DNA from 4 places in the Thioalbus denitrificans genome. Region 2 is predicted to be linked to each of the others. Evidence: predicted binding sites of a transcription regulator. Region 2 holds the regulator's gene; each other region holds the start of a gene.
The links. Region 2 encodes sigma-54, which starts transcription at its own class of promoters, with help from an activator protein. Its sites were predicted from a motif close to TGGCANGNTNCNTGCTT; they were not measured.

Region 1 (4,966 bases), on a different contig from region 2:
GCACGGCGATGGCCGGGTGGGAGGCGTCCGCCGCCACGTCGGGGCGGGCCGGGAAGCGCGGCGGGCCCAGCTCCAGCTTCCGGCGCCACTGGTCCAGCTCGTTGTGCAGGGTGTAGGGCGCTTCGGGCATGTCGGAGGCCAGCAGCTCCAGCACCAGGCGCTGGGCGCGGCGGGCGCGCCCGGTGGCGCTGTGGACCACCATGCCCTCGGTGGGGGCGCGGCAGCAGGAGGGGGCCAGCACCCGCTCGCCCTCGATCTCCACCACGCAGGCGCGGCAGTTGCCGTCGGCGCGCAGGCCGTCCTGGTGGCAGAGGTGGGGAATCTCCACCCCGTGGCGGCGGGCCGCCTGCAGCAGGGTCTCGCCCGGCAGCGCCTCCAGGGTTCGGCCGTCGAGGGTGAAGCTCACGGGGGCGGTCGCGGGGAGCGCGGACATCACTCGATCTCCTCGGGGAAGTGTCGCAGCACGCTGCGCAGCGGGTTGGGGGCGGCCTGGCCCAGGCCGCAGATGGAGGCGTCGCTCATCACCGCGGCGAGCTCCTCCAGCAGGGCGCGGTCCCACACCGGCGCCTCCATGAGGGCGGCGGCCTTGGCGGTGCCCACCCGGCACGGCGTGCACTTGCCGCAGGACTCGTGGGCGAAGAAGCGCATGGCGTTGAGGGCCGCGGCGCGGGCGCCGTCGTGCTGGGAGAGCACGATGATCGCGGCCGAGCCGATGAAGCAGCCGTGCTCCTCCAGGGTGCCGAAATCGAGGGGCAGGTCGGCCATGGCGGCGGGCAGGATGCCGCCCGAGGCGCCGCCCGGGAACCAGGCGTGGAGCGCGTGGCCCTCCGCCATGCCGCCGCAGTGCTCGTCGATGAGCTCGCGCAGGGTGATGCCGGCCGGCGCCAGGTGCACGCCGGGGTTGCGCACCCGGCCGCTCACCGAGAAGCTGCGCAGCCCGCTGCGGCCGTGGCGCCCCTGGCCCGCGAACCACTCCGCGCCGCGCTCGAGGATGTCACGCACCCAGTACAGTGTCTCCAGGTTGTGCTCCAGGGTGGGGCGCCCGAACAGGCCTGTTTCCGCGATGTAGGGCGGGCGCAGGCGGGGCATGCCGCGGCGACCCTCGATGGACTCGATCATGGCCGACTCCTCGCCGCAGATGTAGGCGCCGGCGCCGCGGCGCAGGTGCAGCTCGGGGAGGGGGCAGGGCGGGTCGGCCCGCAGCCGCTCCAGCTCCCGGGCGAGCAGGGCGCGGCAGCCGGCGTATTCGTCGCGCAGGTAGATGTAGACCGCCTCCGCCTCCACCGCCCGCGCGGCCACCAGCAGCCCCTCCAGGAAGCGGTGGGGGTCGCGCTCCAGGTAGTGGCGGTCCTTGAAGGTGCCGGGCTCGCCCTCGTCGATGTTCACCGCCATCAGCCGCGGGCCCGGGTAGCCGCGCACGATGCGCCACTTGCGCCCGGCGGGGAAGCCGGCGCCGCCGAGGCCCCGCAGGCGGGCGTCCTCCAGGGTGGCGATGACCGCTTCCACCGCGAGCCCGCCGCTCTCCAGCTGCGCCGGCAGCCGGTAGCCGCCGCCGGCGCGGTAGGCGTCGTAGTCGATGGCCGCGGGCAGCGGCGCCCGGGTGGCGCCGTTCGCCACCGCCTGCGCCACCGTCCCGGGCGTGGCGCGGGGCACCGGGTTGTGTCCCACCACCGCCACGGGCGCCTCCGCGCAGCGGCCCACGCAGGGCACCGCCTGCACCCGCACGCCCGCGCCGAGGGCCGACTTCAGCGCTGCCAGCAGCTCGCCGGCGCCGGCCAGCTCGCAGCTCACCGAGTCGCACACCCGCACCGTCAGCGGCGGCGGGGGCGTTTCGCCGTCCCGCACCAGGTCGAAGTGGTGGTAGAAGCTCGCCACCTCGTAGACCTCGGCGGCGGCGAGGCTCAGCTCCTCGGCCAGCGCGGTGAGGTGGGCCGTGGAGAGATGGCCGTGGGCGTCCTGGATGCGGTGCAGGTGCTCGATGAGCAGGTCGCGGCGGCGGGGGGCGTCGCCCAGCAGGGCGCGCACCTCGCGCAGGGCCCGGGGCTCTGCGGTGCGGCCGCGCGGACGTCCGCGGGCCCGGCGGGGCCGGTCCGGTGTGGCGCTGGTCAAGTCGTCTCTCCTCGTTTCTGCGTTCGGTTTCTGTCCGGAACCAGTATATGCCGCCGCGGGGCGCGGGCTTTCAGCGGTGGGCGGCGGCCGGGGCGTCGGCGCGCCGCAGGAGGGTGCGCACCGTCTCGGCGATGGTCTCCGGCGGGATGCCGTAGGGCAGCTTGCGCACCAGCCGGCCGTCGGTGTCGATCACGTAGAGATCGGCGCTGTGGTCCACCGGGTAGAAGCCGCTGGCCTCGCGGGGACCGAAGCTGTAGCGCACGCGGTACTGGTCGGCGACGGCGCGGATCGCGTCCGGGCTGCCGGTGAGCGCGGTGATGCGGGGGTCGAACCAGCCCACGTAGTTGCGCAGCACCGCCGGGGTGTCCCGCTCCGGGTCGACGCTCACGAACAGGGGCTGCACCCGGTCGGCCAGTTCCCCGAGGCGGTGCAGGGCGGCGGTCACCTCGCCCAGGGTGGTCAGGCAGATGTCCGGGCAGTGGGTGTAGCCGAAGAACAGCAGCACCACCTGGCCGCGCGCCTGCTCCAGGCTGAAGGGGGCGCCGTCGTGGTCGGTGAGGGTGAAGTCACCGCCGAGGCGCGCCTGGGCGGGTGTGCCGAGGGCGAACAGCAGCGCGAACAGCGCCGGCCAGGGGCTGAGGTGTCTCATTCTGCGTCTCCCTGCGGGTCATCCTGTCTCATTCCGGCCCGCTTGCGCTGTGGGCCGGGGGTCCGGGGGCGGGCGATGCAGGATGCATACCAGCCGCCCGCGCCCGGATTCTTCCCGCCGCGCCCGGCGCAGGAGCCCGCGGGGTGTCACGCTTTCCGGGCACTCGCGCGGCCAGTCTGTTGCCGTGGTGTCACGCCGGGCACCGCCCGGCGGGCGGTGGCCATTGTCCTATGAGGTTGCAGGGGTATTGGCACCGAAATTGCCTTTTGTCATATCAGGGCTGCCCGCGCGGCCGGGTGCCGGAGTCCGGAACCGGCGGCGCGAAGGTGCATAAATCAACGGCAGCCCCCCAAAGGAATCTCTTTCTGAGCGAGGTGGAGACAACCATCATGAACAAGCACAAGATGACAGTGACGCAGAAGTTCCGACGCACCGCGGCCACCGCCGCGCTGGGCATGGCCGCGCTGGCCGTGGGCATGGTGCCGGTGACGGGCCAGGCCGACGAGACCTGCATGTCGCCCTACATGGCCAAGATCGTGGGCCAGGAGGACTACGTCTACGTCTGGACCCTGGGCGTGGAAGGTGTCGGCGACGGCCAGGACAAGCTGGTGACCGTGGACGTGAACCCCAACTCCAAGACCTACGGCCAGGTGGTGAACACCCTGTCGGTGGGCGGGCGCAACGAGGCCCACCACTCCGGCTTCACCGATGACCGCATGTACCTCTGGGCCGGTGGCCTGGACACCAACAAGGTGTTCATCTTCGACGTCCACTCCGATCCCCGCCAGCCGAAGCTCTCCAAGGTGATCACCGACTTCGTCTCCAAGAGCGGCGGCGTGGTCGGCCCCCACACCACCTACGCCCTGCCGGGCCGCATGATGATCACCGGCCTGTCCAACAACAAGGACCACGGCGGGCGCACCGCGCTGGTGGAGTACACCAACGAGGGCGAGTACGTCGCCACCTACTGGATGCCCACCGACGACAGCCTGCAGGGCGCGAAGAAGACCGGCAACTACGCCGACGGCTACGGCTACGACGTGCGCGTGCTGCCGCGGCGCAACTCCATGTTCACCTCCGCCTTCACCGGCTGGTCCAACTACATGATGGACTTCGGCAAGATGCTGAACGACCCGGAGGCGATGAAGCGCTTCGGCAACACCGTGGTGCGCTGGGACCTGCACCAGCGCAAGCCCAAGGAGGTGTTCGACGTGCCCGGCGCGCCGCTGGAGATCCGCTGCGCCTGGCAGCCGAACCACAACTACTGCTTCACCACCACGGCCCTGACCTCCAAGATCTGGCTCATCCACGAGGATGACCAGGGCCAGTGGCGCGCGGACGAAGTGGCCGACGTGGGCGATCCCTCCAAGGTGCCCCTGCCGGTGGACATCTCCATCAGCAGCGACGACAGCATGCTGTGGGTCAACACCTTCATGGACGGCAAGACCCGCGGCTTCGACATCACCGACCCCTTCCACCCGAAGCAGGTGCACGAGGAGAAGATCGGCGCCCAGGTGAACATGGTCTCCTCCAGCTGGGACGGCAAGCGCCTCTACTACACCAGCTCGCTGCTGGCCAACTGGGACAAGAAGGGCGCGGACAACGAGCAGTACCTCAAGCTCTACGAGTGGGACGGCAAGAACCTCGCCAAGAAGTTCGAGATCGACTTCATGAAGGAGAATCTCGGCCGCGCCCACCAGATGCGCTTCGGCGCCTACAGCCTGTACGCCAGGAAGCCCGGGGAGGGCAGCCGGGTCGCCCAGGGCGACTGAGCCCGCGCCCCGGCCGGATCCCCGCGGATCCGGCACTGGACCCGCGGAGCCGCTCCCCCGGACGGGGGAGCGGCTCCCTTCACGGCGATGGACCCGGCACCCGCACCGAAGAGGCGGCGCGGCGGCGGGCCACGTGACACGAGGATGCGACAGGCATGTTCCCTTTCCTGCAACGATTCGCGGCCGGCGCCGCGCTCCTGGCCCTGCCCCTGGCGGGCCAGGCCCACGCCGACCAGCGCGACACCGAGCCGCCCGCGGGCGGCGCCCGGATCCAGGCCCCCTTCTATACCGGTGTCGACTACGAGCCGCCGGCCCCCGGCAGCTACCGGCTGCCCCCTCTCGGCACCGCGGCCGACGGCCGGGTTCTCGCCAGCGACGGCCGGCCCCTGCGCCTGTACGACCTGTTCGACGGCCGCTACGTCCTGCTCAGCTTCAT
Region 2 (4,966 bases):
GAGCAGGCGCCCACCGCCGCCGATCCCGGCCTGACCCTGCGCACCCACGACCTGCGCGTCCTGGTGGAGCAGGAGTACCTGGAGACCGACCGCGAGGTTTCCATCACCCGCGGGGGTGATATGATCAACGCAACCGGCATGCGGGCCTTCCTGCGGGAGGAGAGGCTGCTGCTACAGTCCAAGGTGAAGGCCACCCATGAACCGAACCGCCGTTAGTGTACTGCTTCACTCTTGGAGGCACGTTCAGCGAGTTGCTGGCCGGTTAGCTGCAAGGCGCGCTCTCGCAGGAATGGCAGGGTCCTTTCAAGAGAGCGCAACGCCGCAGATGGCCGGCCAGCGGCTCGCCCGAAGGGAGCCCCCCGAAAGCACCATGACCGCGTTGCGGTGCTTGACAAGGACCGGGCCATTGCCTGCGCACCGCGCCTTGTCCTGGCACTTTCGGGGGGCTCTGAATGTACCGCCAAGAGTGAAGCAGTACACCAGTGTACTGCTGCTGCTCCTCGCCCTGCCGGGGGCGGCCCTGGCCCTGTCCGGCGACAGCGACAAGCCCATCAGCCTCGAGGCCGACCAGGCGGAGCTGAACGAGGCCACGGGCGTCAGCACCTATACCGGGCGGGTGGTCCTGACCCAGGGCAGCATCGAGCTGCACGCCGACCGGCTGGTGGTCCACGCCGCCGGCGGCGAGCTGTCCCAGATTACCGCCACCGGCAACCCGGTGCGTTTCCGCCAGCGCCCCGAGGGCCGGAACAAGGACGTGACCGCCGAGGCGAAGAAGCTGGAATACCAGGGCAAGAGCCGCATGCTGGTGCTCATCGGCGAGGCGAAGGTGACCCAGGGGCGCAATACGTTCAGCGGGCAGCGTATTGAATATGACCTGCAGCGCGAGTCGGTGCTGGCCACCGGCGGCAGCGGCGAGGGCGGCAAGCCGGGCCGGGTGCAGATGACCATCGTCCCCTCCAGGGGCGGCGACAGCAAGCAATGAGCGTCCTGGAAACCCGCGGGCTGGGCAAACGCTACGGCGCCCGCGAGGTGGTCCGCGATGTCTCCCTGCGGGTGGAGAGCGGCGAGGTGGTGGGCCTGCTGGGCCCGAACGGCGCCGGCAAGACCACCTGCTTCTACATGATCGTGGGCCTGGTGCGCTGCGACAGCGGCGCCATCACCATGGATGGAGCCGACCTGACCCGGGAGCCCATGCACATTCGCGCCCGGCGCGGCATCGGCTACCTGCCCCAGGAAGCCTCGGTATTCCGCAAGCTCACCGTCGAGCAGAACATCATGGCCATCCTGGAGCTGCGCCGGGATCTCACGCCCGGCAAGCGCCGGCGGCTCGCCGACAGCCTCATGCACGAGTTCCACGTGGGCCATCTCCACGACAATCTCGGCATCAGCCTCTCCGGCGGCGAGCGGCGGCGGGTGGAGATTGCCCGGGCGCTGGCGACCGAGCCCCGCTTCATCCTGCTGGACGAGCCCTTCGCCGGCGTGGACCCCCTCTCGGTACTCGATATCCAGCGCATCATCAGCCACCTGCGCGACCGCGGCATCGGGATCCTGATTACCGACCACAACGTCCGCGAGACCCTCGGCATCTGCGACCGCGCCTACATCATGAGCAACGGCAACGGCATCGCCCACGGCACGCCGGCCGAAATCCTCGACAACAGCCAGGTCCGGGACGTCTACCTGGGCCACGAGTTCCGCCTGTGACTTCCCGCCTCCCCGGTCGCGGGGATACCCGCGCGGCCCGTGCCCCTATCTGCACGGCATGTTATTTGCGTTACAATCCGGACATAACGACAACGGATACCGGATATCCGTTTACGCCTAGACGACGACGCGCCGTATGAAACCCTCCATTCAGCTCCGGCTGAGCCAGCAACTCACCATGACGCCGCAGCTGCAGCAGGCCATCAAGCTGCTGCAGCTCTCAGCGCTCGACCTGCAGATGGAGGTCCAGGAGGCGCTGGAGACCAATCCCATGCTGGAGCTGGCGGAGGACGAGGTCGAAGCGTCGGGTGAGGCGGAGGCGCCATCGACGTCGGGCAGCGAGGCCGAGGACCGCGACCTCGACCTCGAGCGCAACGACGCGGACATTCCCGCGGACCTCCCGGTGGACAGCGCCTGGGACGACATCTACGACGTGCCCAGCAGCAATTCCGGGCCCGACGAGGGTGACGAGCAGGAGTTCGCCAATGTCAGCCATGGGGGCGAGTCGCTCCAGGAGCACCTCCTCTGGCAGGCCAGCCTCGCCCATTTCAACGACCGCGACCTGGAACTGGCCCGGCTGCTCATCGACGCCATCGACGAACGCGGCTACCTCGGCGCCACGCTGGAGGAGCTCCTGGCCAGCCTCGACCCCGAGTTCGAGGTGGAGCTCGACGAGCTGGAGGCGGTCCTGCACCGCATCCAGACCTTCGACCCCCTCGGGGTGGGCGCCCGCAACCTGGGCGAATGCCTGTCCCTGCAGCTGCGCCAGCTGCCCGCCGCCACGCCCTGGCGCAGCGAGGCGCTGAACCTGGTGGAAAACCACCTGGAACTGCTGGGCTCCCGCGACTACGCCCAGGTCCAGCGGCGGATGAAGATCAGCGAGGACGAGCTGCGCGAGGTCATCCAGCTGATCCAGACCCTCAACCCCCGCCCCGGCAACGAGGTGGGCGGCGAGGAGCCCCAGTACGTGGTGCCGGATGTCACCGTGCGCAAGCACCGGGGCAGCTGGCTGGTGGAGCTCAACCCGGAGGCCTCCCCGCGACTGCGCGTGAACCCCAGCTACGCCGCCCTCGTGCGCCGGGCCGACAACAGCCAGGACAACAACTTCCTGCGCACCCAGTTGCAGGAGGCGCGCTGGTTCCTGAAGAGCATCCAGAGCCGCAACGAGACCCTGCTGAAGGTGGCCACCTGCATCGTGGAGCACCAGCGCGGCTTCCTGGAGCACGGCGAGGAGGCCATGAAGCCCCTCGTCCTGCACGACATCGCCGAAGCGGTGGAGATGCACGAGTCCACCATCTCCCGGGTCACCACCCAGAAGTACATGCTCACCCCCCGTGGTATCTTTGAGCTGAAATACTTCTTCTCCAGCCACGTCAGTACGGCGAGCGGAGGCGAGGCCTCCTCCACGGCGATCCGGGCGCTCATCAAGAAGCTCATCGCCGCCGAGCACCCGTCCAAGCCGCTCAGCGACAGCAAGATCGCAAAAATCCTGTCTGATCAGGGAGTCAATGTGGCACGCAGGACCATCGCAAAGTACCGCGAGGTCATGGCGATACCGCCATCAAACGAAAGAAAGCGCCTGCTATAAGGCTTAAGGAGTCAGCTATGCAGACCAACATCACCGGTCATCACGTCGACATCACCCCGGCACTGCGCGACTATGTGAACTCGAAGCTGGAGAAGGTCGAACGCCATTTCGACAACATCACCAACGTGCACGTGATCCTGGGCGTGGAGAAGCTGCGGCAGAAAGCCGAGGCCACCATCCATCTGAGCGGGGCCGAACTGTACGCCGACGCCGAGCACGATGACATGTACGCGGCCATCGATGCCCTGGTGGACAAGCTCGACCGGCAGGTGAAGAAGCACAAGGAAAAGTCCCAGGCTCACAACCACGAGAGCGCCAAGCGCGCCTGAGCCCGGAACCGGGGAGGGCTGACGGGGCCGGCGGCCCCGTCAGCCCCGTCCCGGACTCGAACCCACGACAACCGCGGCGGACCCGGACCGAGACCAGTGAGAGACGCCAGACGATTGAAATCGAACGGATCGCCCCGCACAGTGACGAATCACCATGCACCTGCGTGACATCCTGACCCTCGAACGCACCGCGACCGACGTCATCGCCGGCAGCAAGAAGCGCGCGCTGGAATTCCTCGGCGGCCTGGCGGCGACTGACGAGCCGGAGCTGGACCCCACCGAGGTGTTCGAGAGCCTCATCGCCCGCGAGCGCCTCGGCAGCACCGGCATCGGCCACGGTATCGCCATTCCCCACGGACGGCTGAAGAACAGCGACCACGTCATCGGCGCGCTGGCGCACCTGCAGGAGCCCATCGACTTCGACGCCATCGACGACAAGCCGGTGGACCTGCTGTTCGCGCTGCTGGTGCCCGAGAACGCCACCGAGGAGCACCTCGAGGTCCTGGCACGGCTGGCCCAGCTGTTCAGCGACGAAGAGGCCCGGCAACGGCTGCGCGAGGCACCCGACGCGGCAGCGCTGCTCCAGACGATCCTGAGTTACGAGGCCGCCGAAACGGATGCCCCGGACGATCAGCATACAAAACCTGTTTGAAGTCCAGCAGGAGAATCTCTGCCTCACCTGGATTGCCGGCCAGGCCGGCGGCGAACGTTCCCTGAGCCTCCCGGATCTCCCCGTGACCGGGCTCGCGGGCTTCTACAACCCGATACATCCCCACGCGATTCCCCTGCTGACCGACGCCGAGCTGGCGTGGCTGGAGCGGGAGGCGGATCCGGCCCGGGATCCGTTCGCGGCACCGGCGGTCCTCGCCATCCTGACGGGGGACGGCGCGCCCCCGCCCCGGCTGGTGGAGCACGCGGAGCGGAGCGGATTTCCCCTGTTCAGCTCCCGCCTGGAACCCCGGCGGCTGATCAACCGTCTCAACTTCTATCTCACCCAGTCCCTCTCGGCGCGCATCACCGTCCACGGCGTGTTCATGGAGGTGCTGGGCGCCGGTGTGCTGCTCAGCGGCGAGAGCGGCATCGGCAAGAGCGAACTGGCCCTCGCCCTGCTCAGCCGCGGGCACCGGCTCATCGCCGACGATGCCCCGGAGTTCGCCAATACCGTTCCGCGCATGCTGGTGGGCTACTGCCCGGAGCCGCTGCACGACTTCCTTGAAGTTCGCGGACTGGGCATACTCAACGTGCGGGCCATGTTCGGCGACAGCGCCCTGGCACCGGAGCATGTACTGGACCTGGTGATACACCTCAAGGAGATGGAAGGCCATGAACTCGCGGCCATCGACCG
Region 3 (4,966 bases), on a different contig from region 2:
CCGGGATCGCAGCCGGGGGCCGCTGTGGATGCCGTGAGCCGGAGCGGTTCGTGGGGCCGGCCCCATCGCCCACCCTCACTCTTCCGGACCGAAGCAGTGGGTGTAGTCCGCACACACCTCGCAGGAAGGGGCACGGCAGGTGTAGATGCCTTCCGCCGCGCACAGTTGCTTGTAGAGGAACTTCTTCCATTTCATGTCCTCTACGTTGCGCCCCGCCAGGTCCGGGAAGTTATGCGCCATCAGCGCGCTCAACTCGCCGCGGTTCCACAGCCCCAGGTCCTGCCACAGGTGGTCGCTGGCCAGGCAACCGGCGGCCACGATACCGGCCATCCAGGTCTCCGAGGGGGTATGCCCGGCCCGGTCCCGCAGCAGCAGGGTGAACAGTTCCTCGTACTCCCCGGTGCGTTCCCGATCGATTTCAGGGTGTGGCGGGGGAGCGGGTGTCCCGAGACCCGGGAAGTGGTGGGCCAGCAGCTGGTGGAAGGCGCCCGGGTCGAGGCCCAGCCACGCCGGGAGCGCGCCGCCGCCGGTGAACCAGGTGGAAAGGATGGAGGCCATCGGGCCATCGTTGGGATCGCCGCCGGCGTGGGCCAGCAGGCGTTCGCGCAATTCCAGGGGTGTTTCTTGGGCCAGGTTCGGGCTCGGGGTAGTCATCGTCGTCACTCCAGCGGCTGCGGCGCCGCCCTCCGGGGCGCGCCGGACCTCAGGCGGGCGTCTCGTCGCAGGGCTCCCCGCCCGTGCTCGGGCAGATCTCCAGGTCGCGGCCGAGGGCCGCAGGGGTCAGGCCAATCCAGGCGTCCACCCCGGCCGGGTCGAAGCCCGCGCGCCGCTCCTCGCCCACCCGCATGAGCGGGCGGCGCACCAGCAGCGGATCGGCCAGCATCAGCCTGAGCGCCTCCGTCTCGCTGAGGCGCTCAGGCACCACCGTGCCCGACTTGACCCCGGGCGCGGTGCGATTGAACCAGTCGCTCACCGGCAGTGTTCCGAAATAGCGGCGCAACTCCTCCGCGCTCCACGGCTCGGCCAGGAGGCTGCGCACCTCGAGCTGGTGGCCGGCGGCGCGCAACAGCCGCTTCTGCTCCCCGTTGCCGATGCAACCGGGCTTTTCGAAGAACAGCACCCGGGCCATGTCAGCCCCGCCGCAGTTCGTGCATGGCCGCCAGCAGCGCCCCCTGGCGCCGCCACACCCGCAGCGGCACGTGGTGGGCGGCCGGATGGTGGCGGTAGCTCAGGGTGAGGCTGCGCTGACCGGCCAGCCGTGCCCGCAGCTCCCGGCGCAGCCGTCCTATGCCCTGGTGCAGGGTCTCAGCCAGCCGCCGGGCCCGGGAGGCGCTGTGATCGGGGTTACAGGGGATGGTGAGCGTGGCCATGACGGTGATCCTCCTCAGCGGGCCTGGATTTCCACCATCGCCTCCGCCAGCCGTGACGGCGGGATGCCGGTGAGCGATCCGGGCGGGTTCAGCGCCAGGCCCGCGGCGTCCAGGATGGCGCCCTCGATGGGGCAGATGCTGGCGCACTGGGGGTCGGAAAAGTCCCCCTCGCACTCGGTGCACTTGCGCGCATCGATGAGGAAGTGCGGGTGTGCCTCGAAGATGGCCTGGCTCGGGCAGAGCGGCTCGCAGGCCCAGCAGTTGACGCAGCTTTCGATGATCTTCAGTGCCATGACCTCGTCCCTCAGGCGCTGGCGCGGGTGGGCTGTTCCACCGGCCGTTCCAGAAGCCCGGCCTCGGCCATCTCGCGGTAGACGATGGCGACGGCCTCCTCGATGGGCTCCATGGCGTGCTCGCCGTTGGGGGCGATACCCGCCTCCTCCAGCTCACCCCAGGGCTCGTAGCCGATCTTGGAGCAGAGCACCACCTCGCAGCCGCCGAGGATGCGGATGGTCTTCTGCAGGGCGGTTTCGGCATCGCCGCAGGTGTCGCCGCCGCTGCAGTAGAGGTCCACCTTGCGGTGGCCGATGAAGCGCACGTCCTGGGCGCTCGCCTCGTAGACCAGGAACTCGCGGGCGTGGCCGAAGTGCTGGTTGATGACCCCGCCGCCGGTGGTGGCCACCGCCATCAGCACCGGCCGCAGCTCCTTCTTCTTCGGCATCAGCGAGGCGAGCGACACGAAGGACTCGCCGCTCTTCCTGCGCTGCGCCTCGCGGTTGGCCTCGATGGCGGCGTGTACCGCCTTGCGCTGCTCCATGGCGGCGGCGTAGTCGATCTCCATCTCCTCGATCCGGTCGAGGGTGAACTCGGCACCGCGGTCCTCGCCCAGCATGCCCACCGCGTCGGCGCGGCACTGGCGGCAGTGGCGCATCATGGCCATGTCGCCGGCGCACTCGTCCTGCAGCGCCTGCAGCTCGTCGTGGGTGGGGCCGCGCTGGCCCATGACACCGTAGAAGGTGCCGTGCTCGGCCTCGGCGATGAGCGGCATGACGTTGTGCAGGAAGGCGCCCCTGGCCTTCACCACCTTCGAGACCTCCTTCAGGTGCTCGTCGTTGACGCCCGGGATCAGCACCGAGTTGACCTTCACCAGGATGCCCCGCTCGGTGAGCATCTCCAGCCCCTTCTGCTGCTGCTCGATGAGGATCCTGGCGCCGCGCCTGCCCTTGATGCGGCGGTTGTTCCAGAAGATCCACGGATAGATCTTGGCGCCCACCTCCGGGTCCACGCAGTTGATGGTGATGGTCACGTGGTCGATGTTGTGCTTGCACAGCTCCTCCACCTGCTCCGGCAGCGCCAGGCCGTTGGTGGAGACGCACAGCTTGATGTCCGGCGCCTGCTCGGTGAGGGCGCGGAAGGTGGCGAAGGTGCGCTCGGGGTTGGCCAGCGGGTCGCCGGGGCCGGCGATGCCGAGCACCGTCATCTGCGGGATGTTGGCGGCCACCGCCAGCACCTTCTTCACCGCGTGCTCGGGGGTGAGTAGCTCGGAAACCACGCCCGGGCGCGACTCGTTGGCGCAGTCGTACTTGCGGTTGCAGTAGTGGCACTGGATGTTGCAGGCGGGCGCCACCGCCACGTGCATGCGCGCGTAATGGTGGTGCGCCTCCTCCGAGTAGCAGGGGTGGTTGTGCACCTTCGCGCGGATGTGCTCCGGCAGGTGCGCCAGCTGATCGGTACTGCCGCCGCAGCCACTGGAGGCACATCCCCCGGCGGCGTTCGGCAAGCTCTCCTGCCCCAAGACCTTCAACTCCATTGGCCACCTCCGGATACACTGTGGACATTTTCCTGCGGATCCCGAAGCAGATACCGTGCCGACTCTTCAAAAGAGTGGAATATCAGCAGGATAGAATTCACGCGCAGTGCGTCCGCGCGGATCGGCGTAGGGAATCCGACAGCGGCCGGAACCTTTCTTGTCGGGTAACTGACAGGTATCCGGGGCGGGCCCCGGGACGGCGGCGGCACACGTCGCCGGTGCGTCCCGAAGCCCGGAATCAGATCTGCCGGAGGCGGATGTTGAGGGTCTGGATGCGGTAGGCGATCTGGCGTGGGGTCATGCCCAGCAGGCGGGCGGCCTTGGCCTGCACCCAGCCGGCCTCCTCCAGGGCGGCGATGACCCGTTCCCGTTCGTCCAGGTCGGGGTCGTTGAAATCGACCTTGTGAGTGGTGTCGGCGGCAGGGGGTGCCTCGAGGCTGTGCTCGCTCAGGCCGGCCACGACGATGGCGTCGCGATCGATCTTGCTCCCCTCGCACATCACGGCGGCACGCTCGAGGCAGTTCTCCAGTTCCCGCACGTTGCCCGGCCAGCGGTGGCGCATCAGCAGGCGCACGGCGCTGTCGGTTATCTCCAGCGGGCGGCCCTGGATGCGCGCGATCTTCTCCACCAGGAAGGAGGAGAGCTCGGGGATGTCCTCGATGCGCTCCCTGAGCGCCGGCATGCGGATGGGCATGACATTCAGGCGGTAGTAGAGATCCTCGCGGAAGACGCCCTCCTCCACCTCCCGCTCGAGATCGCGGTTGGTGGCGGCGATGACCCGCACGTCCACCTTGTGGGTGCGGGTGCCGCCCACCCGCTCGAACTCGCCCTCCTGCAGCACACGCAGGAGCTTGGCCTGGAACGCGGCGGAGATTTCGCCGATCTCGTCGAGAAAGATGGTGCCGCCGTCGGCCTGCTCGAAGCGTCCCTTGCGCTGGGCCACCGCGCCGGTGAACGCCCCCTTCTCGTGGCCGAACAGCTCGCTCTCCAGCAGGTTGTCCGGCAGGGCGGCGCAGTTGAGCTTGACGAAGGGGCCGCTGGAGCGGGGGGAGTTGTAGTGGATGGCGTTGGCCACCAGCTCCTTGCCGGTTCCGGACTCGCCGCGGATGAGCACGGTGGTGTTCCACTTGGCCACCTGGCGCACCTGATCGAAGACCCGGCGGATGATGTCGGTATGGCCGACGATATTCTCGAAGCCGTGATTGCCGCGCACCGTCCGGCGCAGCTTGTCCCGCTCCTCCTCCAGCTGGCGGCGCTCGCTCTCCACTTCGCGGGAGAGCAGCACGATGCGCGCAATCAGGTTGGAGACCATCTCCAGGAACCGGACCTGCTCCGGGAGGAAATCGGTGGAGGGCGGCTGGGCGGTGAGGACGCCCACGGTGTCCTGGACCCCGGTGCGGATGGGAACGCCCACGAACGGCAGTCCCGCCTGGTAGATTCCCAGCCGATCGAGAAAACGCGGCTCGTCGGCCAGCCGCCGCACCACCACCGGCTGATCCTCCGCCAGGATGGTGCCCACCAGTCCTTCGCCGCGTCCGTAGCGCACGGGTCGATCCCAGCGTGCCTGGTCGCCGCGGGTGTGGCTGACCAGCAGCTCACCGGTCTCCTCCTCCTCCAGCGCGATCATCCCACCGGAGAGTCCGCCCTGTTCATCCAGGACCTTGAGCACCTCCAGCAGCGTTTCATGGACATTCAGCGACTGGCTGAGCACCCTGCTGACGGCGTAGAGAGCCTCCAGCTGATCCGCGATCAGTCGGAACAGCGAGGTGTCCTTGGGGGTGTTGAA
Region 4 (4,966 bases), on a different contig from region 2:
CCGCCGCCAGGGCAGCTGTCGCCTTGAGAAAATCGCGTCGTTTCATGGCCGCACCCCCGTCAATCCGGCTTGCCGGACTCGGCGTGTTCGCCGTTCTCGGCCTGCTCGGCCTTGCCCAGGCGGCTGGCGAAAACGGCCCCGGCGCCGATGGCCGCCCCGCCGAGCCCCGCGGCCAGCGCGGCGGCTCCCGGGGTGATCCCCCGGCCCTTGTCCTCGGCGATGCGGGCGAAGGCGGTGGGCGGAGAGACCGTCTTCAGCTCGGCCAGGGCATGGATGGGCTTGGTGAACCCGACGCCCTCCTCGGTGCAGCCGAAGCAGGGATGACCGGTGCCCACCGGCCAGGCGCCGGGGCCCACGTCGCCGAACAGGATGGTGGGGCAGTTGGCGTAGGTCTCGGGACCCTTGCAGCCGATCTTGTACAGGCACCAGCCCTGGCGGTGGCCCTCGTCCCCGAACTCCAGGGCGAAGCGGCCGGCGTCGAAATGGGGTCGGCGTTCGCAGTTCTCGTGGATGAGGCGGCTGTAGGCGAATTTCGGCCGGTTCTTGTGATCCAGCTCCGGCAGCTTCCCGAAGGTGATGAAATGCAGCACCGAGGCGAGGAAGTTGTAGGGGTTCGGCGGGCAGCCGGGGATATTGAGCACCGTCTTGTCAGTGAGGATTTTCTGCACCCCGACCGCGCCGGTGGGGTTGGGTCCGCTGGAGGGGATGCCGCCCCAGGAGGCGCAGGAGCCGATGGCGATGATGGCCGCCGCGCCGGCCGCGGCCTCCATGACGTGCTCCTGCATGGTGCGGTTGGCCACCTTGCAGTAGATGCCGCCGTCCTTGGTGGGGATGGAGCCGTCCACCACCAGCACGTAGTTGCCGCGGTTGGCCTCCATGGAAGCGTGCCGCGCCGCCTCCGCCTGGTGGCCCGCCGCGGCCTGCAGGGTTTCGTTGTAATCCAGCGAGATGGCTTCAAGAATCAGGTGTTCGAGGGTGGGATGGGTGGAGCGCAGCAGCGATTCGGTACAGCCGGTGCACTCCTGGGCCGACAGCCAGACGACCGGCGGCCGCCCGGGGGCGGTGGCCGCCTCGGCGATGCGCACGCCCAGGGCGGGCGAGAGGCCCAGCGTGGCCGCCACCCCGGTACAGAACTGGATAAATTCCCGGCGGCTGACCCCCCCGATACCACTGTTCAGTTCACCATCCATTGTCATGCTCCGCGCGTTGGTCGCGGCGGCGGTACAGGCCGCGACGGCTAATCACCGATGATCAGGATGGTTATTGCAAGGGCCATACCAGAGCGTTCAGCTGGGTGACCTGGCGGAGAAAGTTCCGGTAAAACAGCCGGATAGTTATGGGCGAGGGTGATTGTGGGACGCGAGGGGTGGTAAGCGGGTTTGCAGGTGTAACAAGGGGGTTTTCATCTGTCCGCTCCGGCGGGGGCGCCGGAGCGGTTCCTGGTGCGGCCTCAGTCGTCCTGTTCCAGCCGGTTGCGTCCGGCCCAGTCCTGGGCGAACTGGCGGGCGGAGCGGCCGCTGCGGGAGCCGCGGGCCAGGGCCCACTGCAGGGCGGCGCGGCGGATGGGCTCCGGCTCCGCGCAGTCCACCCGGTAGACGTCGAGCCAGTGGAAGACGATGTCCAGGTACTGGTCCTGGTTGAAGGGGTAGAAGGAGAGCCACAGTCCGAAGCGCTCGGAGAGGGAGATCTTCTCCTCCACCGCCTCGCCGTGGTGAATCTCGGTCTCCACCACCCGGGCCTCGAGGTTCTCGTGCATGTACTCGGGCAGCAGATGGCGGCGGTTGGAAGTGGCGCAGATGAGGAGATTTTCGGGCGGAGCGGCCACCGAGCCGTCGAGCAGGCTCTTCAGCGCCTTGTAGCTGGCGTCGTCGGCCTCGAAGGAGAGGTCGTCGGAGAAAATCAGGAACCGTTCGGGCCGCCCGCGCAGCAGCTCGGCGATCTCCGGCAGATCCTCCAGGTGGGGCTTGTCCACCTCCACCAGGCGCAGGCCGCGCCCGGCGTAGGCATGGAGCAGGGCCTTGATGAGGGAGGACTTGCCGGTGCCGCGGGAGCCCCACAGCAGCACGTTGTTGGCCGGCAGGCCGGCGACGAACTGGCGGATATTGCGCTCCAGCGCCTCCTTCTGGGGTTCGATGTCGCGCAGGTCCTCGAGCCGGATGGGATGGGGCTGCAGCACCGGCTGCAGGTGGCCATGTCCGCCCCGGCGGCGCCAGCGGTAGGCGGTGGCGCTCCAGTCCGTGTCCGGCGCGCCGGCGGGAAGCAGCTGTTCGAGTCGCGCCAGCAGTTCCTCGGCGCGGTCGATGAGTCGGTCCAGGTCGGCCATGTATTCTCCCTCCAGCGGGTCCTCTGCGGCTAATCATCCAGCCGCGGCAGGATGCGCACGGTCTTCACGGCGTTGCCGGTGGTCTGGACGATCTCGATGGGGTAGCCCGCCAGCTTGAGGCTGGTCCCGGCCTCCGGGATGTTCTCCAGGTACTCCAGCACCAGGCCGTTGAGGGTCTTGGGGCCGTCGGTGGGCAGGTCCAGCCCCTCCAGCCGGTTCAGCTCGCGGATGGTCACCCCGGCGTCCACCAGCAGGCTGCCGTCATCCTGGGGGTGGATGTCGCGGCTCAGCGCCGAGACGTCGGTGGTGAACTCGCCGATGATCTCCTCGAGGATGTCTTCCAGGGTCACCAGGCCCTGGATGTCGCCGTATTCATCCACCACCAGGCCGATGCGGCGGCGGCTGCGCTGGAAGTTGAGCAGCTGCCGGTGCAGCGCCGTGCCCTCGGGGACGTAGTAGGGCTCGCGCACCAGCCCGATGAGTCGCTCCTTGTCGAAGACGCTGGTGCCGAGCAGCGACAGCACGTTGCGGGCATGGAGTACGCCCACCACGTCGTCGATGCTGTCGCGGTAGACGGGCAGCCGGGTGTGCTGGCAGTGGATCAGTTGCTCCAGGATCTCCTCCCACTCATCCTCCAGATCGATGCCCACCACCTCGTTGCGGGGCACCATGATGTCCTCCACCGTCACCTTCTCCAGGTCGAGGATGTTGAGCAGCATCTCCTGGTGGCGCCGGGGGATGAGGGCGCCGGCCTCGTTGACCACCGTGCGCAGCTCCTCGCTGCTGAGGCTGTGGCTGGGCGCCTGTTCGGCGGAGACGCCGATCACCCGCAGAACGCCGTTGGCCAGCATGTTGACCGCCCAGACCAGGGGGTAGAGCAGCCGCTGGAGCACCATCAGCACGGCGCTGGCGGGGAAGGCCACCCGCTCGGGGTGCAGGGCGGCGACGGTCTTGGGGGCCACCTCGGCGAAGATCAGGATCACCAGGGTCAGCAGGCCGGCGGCGATGGCGATGCCCGCCTCGCCGAACAGGCGTAGGGCGATGACCGTGGCGATGGAGGAGGCGAGGATGTTGACGAAGTTGTTGCCGATGAGGATGAGGCCGATGAGCCGGTCGGGCCGCTCCAGCAGGCGCTGGGCGCGCTGGGCGCCACGCAGCTTCTTCTCCGCCAGGTGGCGCAGACGATAGCGGTTCAGCGACATCATTCCCGTCTCGGAGCCGGAAAAGAAGGCGGACAGGAGGATGAGTACCAGCAGGGCGCCGAACAGGACGCTCAGGGGGGCATCGCTCAAGGTGATTGACCTCGGAGTCGTTGGTGTCCCGAACGCTCAGCGCTGCAGGATCAGCTCCAGCACCAGCTTGCTGCCGAAGTAGGCCAGGGCCAGGAAGCCGAAGCCCCACAGGGTCCAGCGCACCGCGGTGCGGCCACGCCAGCCGAAGCGGTAACGCCCCCACAGCAGCACGGCGAACACCAGCCAGGCGATGATGGACAGCACCGTCTTGTGGACCAGGTGCTGGGCGAAGATGTCGTCGATATAGAGCACCCCGGTGACCAGGGACAGGCCCAGCAGGATGAAGCCGGCCCAGATCATCTGGAACAGCAGAGTCTCCATGGTCTGCAGCGGCGGCAGCGCGCGCACGAAACCGCCCGGCTGGCGGTTGCGCAGATGCCGGTGCTGCAGTGCCAGCAGCAGCGCCTGCAGCGCCGCGATGGTCAGCAGGCTGTAGGCAAGGATCGAAATCAGGATGTGGCTGAGCAGGTCCGGGCTGCGGATGTCGTGCACGATGTGGTGCATCGGAAACAGCAGGGCGGTGATGATGGTGACGGCCGCGAGCGGGAGGATGGCGATCCCGACATTCTCCATCGGCATGCGCAGGGAGCCGAGCAGCACCAGGATGGTCATGATCCAGGCCAGCAGGGAGGCGACATTGAAGAAGCTCAGGTCGCGGTCCATCCCCACGTGGATCCAGTGGTAGAGCAGGAGTCCGTGCAGCACCGCGGCCAGCAGGCCGGGGGCGAGGACGGGCAGCTTGGGCAGATCCGGCCTGCGCATGAGCCGCCATGCCAGCAGCGTGCCGGAGGTAAGGTAGAGGACAATGCTGGCGGTGCTGATGAGCGCTGTATTCATGCTTCCTGCTGTCAGTGCACGACTGCGGCGATGATCGCATATCTCCATCCTCCAGAGAAGGCTTGGGCGGGATGGTGAATGTGTGAATGTGTGAATGCGTGAATGCGTGAATGCGTGAATGCGTGAATGCGTGAGTGCGTGAGTGCGTGAGTGCGTGAGTGCGTGAGTGCGTGAGTGCGGGAGTGCGGGAGTGCGGGAGTGCGGGAGTGCGGGAGTGCGTGAAGGGTCAATGGACAATGGACAAAGGATAAAGGCGGCTGGGAGCCGAACGGGGACCCCGGTGTCCCCTGCTCCCTGTTCCGTGAGTGCCGGGATGGGCGATGCCGGCCCTGACCTGCAGGGGCAGACTCGGGTATAATCCCATCTCTTAGGCCAACTCCCTGCGAGAATCCTGACGACCCATGTTCGAAAACCTGACCGAACGGCTCGGCCGCACCCTGAAAAACCTCCGCGGCCAGGGACGCCTGACCGAGGACAACATCAAGGATGCCCTGCGCGAGGTGCGCATGGCGCT

Region 1: a site for sigma-54 is predicted at 3,007-3,023, ahead of mtoX (methanethiol oxidase). Genes of this name have one in related genera too.
Region 3: a site for sigma-54 is predicted at 3,225-3,241, ahead of nifB (nitrogenase cofactor biosynthesis protein NifB). Genes of this name have one in related genera too.
Region 4: a site for sigma-54 is predicted at 1,264-1,280, ahead of DFQ59_RS12425 (hydrogenase small subunit). Genes of this name have one in related genera too.

What each region holds. Positions count from the first base shown of each region.
Region 1 is NZ_QPJY01000005.1:38,774-43,739, forward strand. It holds gene fdhF (formate dehydrogenase subunit alpha) at 1-433, opposite strand, end outside; gene DFQ59_RS11290 (NAD(P)H-dependent oxidoreductase subunit E) at 433-2,109, opposite strand; gene DFQ59_RS11295 (SCO family protein) at 2,180-2,758, opposite strand; gene mtoX (methanethiol oxidase) at 3,148-4,530, shown strand; gene DFQ59_RS11305 (cytochrome c peroxidase) at 4,686-4,966, shown strand, end outside.
Region 2 is NZ_QPJY01000003.1:52,523-57,488, forward strand. It holds gene lptC (LPS export ABC transporter periplasmic protein LptC) at 1-216, shown strand, start outside; gene lptA (lipopolysaccharide transport periplasmic protein LptA) at 467-982, shown strand; gene lptB (LPS export ABC transporter ATP-binding protein) at 979-1,704, shown strand; gene DFQ59_RS08535 (RNA polymerase factor sigma-54) at 1,841-3,292, shown strand; gene hpf (ribosome hibernation-promoting factor, HPF/YfiA family) at 3,310-3,621, shown strand; gene ptsN (PTS IIA-like nitrogen regulatory protein PtsN) at 3,776-4,273, shown strand; gene hprK (HPr(Ser) kinase/phosphatase) at 4,239-4,966, shown strand, end outside.
Region 3 is NZ_QPJY01000002.1:382,827-387,792, reverse strand. It holds gene draG (ADP-ribosyl-[dinitrogen reductase] hydrolase) at 1-73, opposite strand, end outside; gene DFQ59_RS06245 (nitrogen fixation protein NifQ) at 76-654, opposite strand; gene DFQ59_RS06240 (ArsC/Spx/MgsR family protein) at 704-1,129, opposite strand; gene DFQ59_RS06235 (hypothetical protein) at 1,131-1,370, opposite strand; gene DFQ59_RS06230 (4Fe-4S binding protein) at 1,385-1,663, opposite strand; gene nifB (nitrogenase cofactor biosynthesis protein NifB) at 1,675-3,180, opposite strand; gene nifA (nif-specific transcriptional activator NifA) at 3,419-4,966, opposite strand, start outside.
Region 4 is NZ_QPJY01000006.1:50,041-55,006, reverse strand. It holds gene hybA (hydrogenase 2 operon protein HybA) at 1-46, opposite strand, end outside; gene DFQ59_RS12425 (hydrogenase small subunit) at 60-1,190, opposite strand; gene DFQ59_RS12420 (ATP-binding protein) at 1,451-2,323, opposite strand; gene DFQ59_RS12415 (HlyC/CorC family transporter) at 2,353-3,615, opposite strand; gene DFQ59_RS12410 (cytochrome C assembly family protein) at 3,652-4,452, opposite strand; gene ffh (signal recognition particle protein) at 4,854-4,966, shown strand, end outside.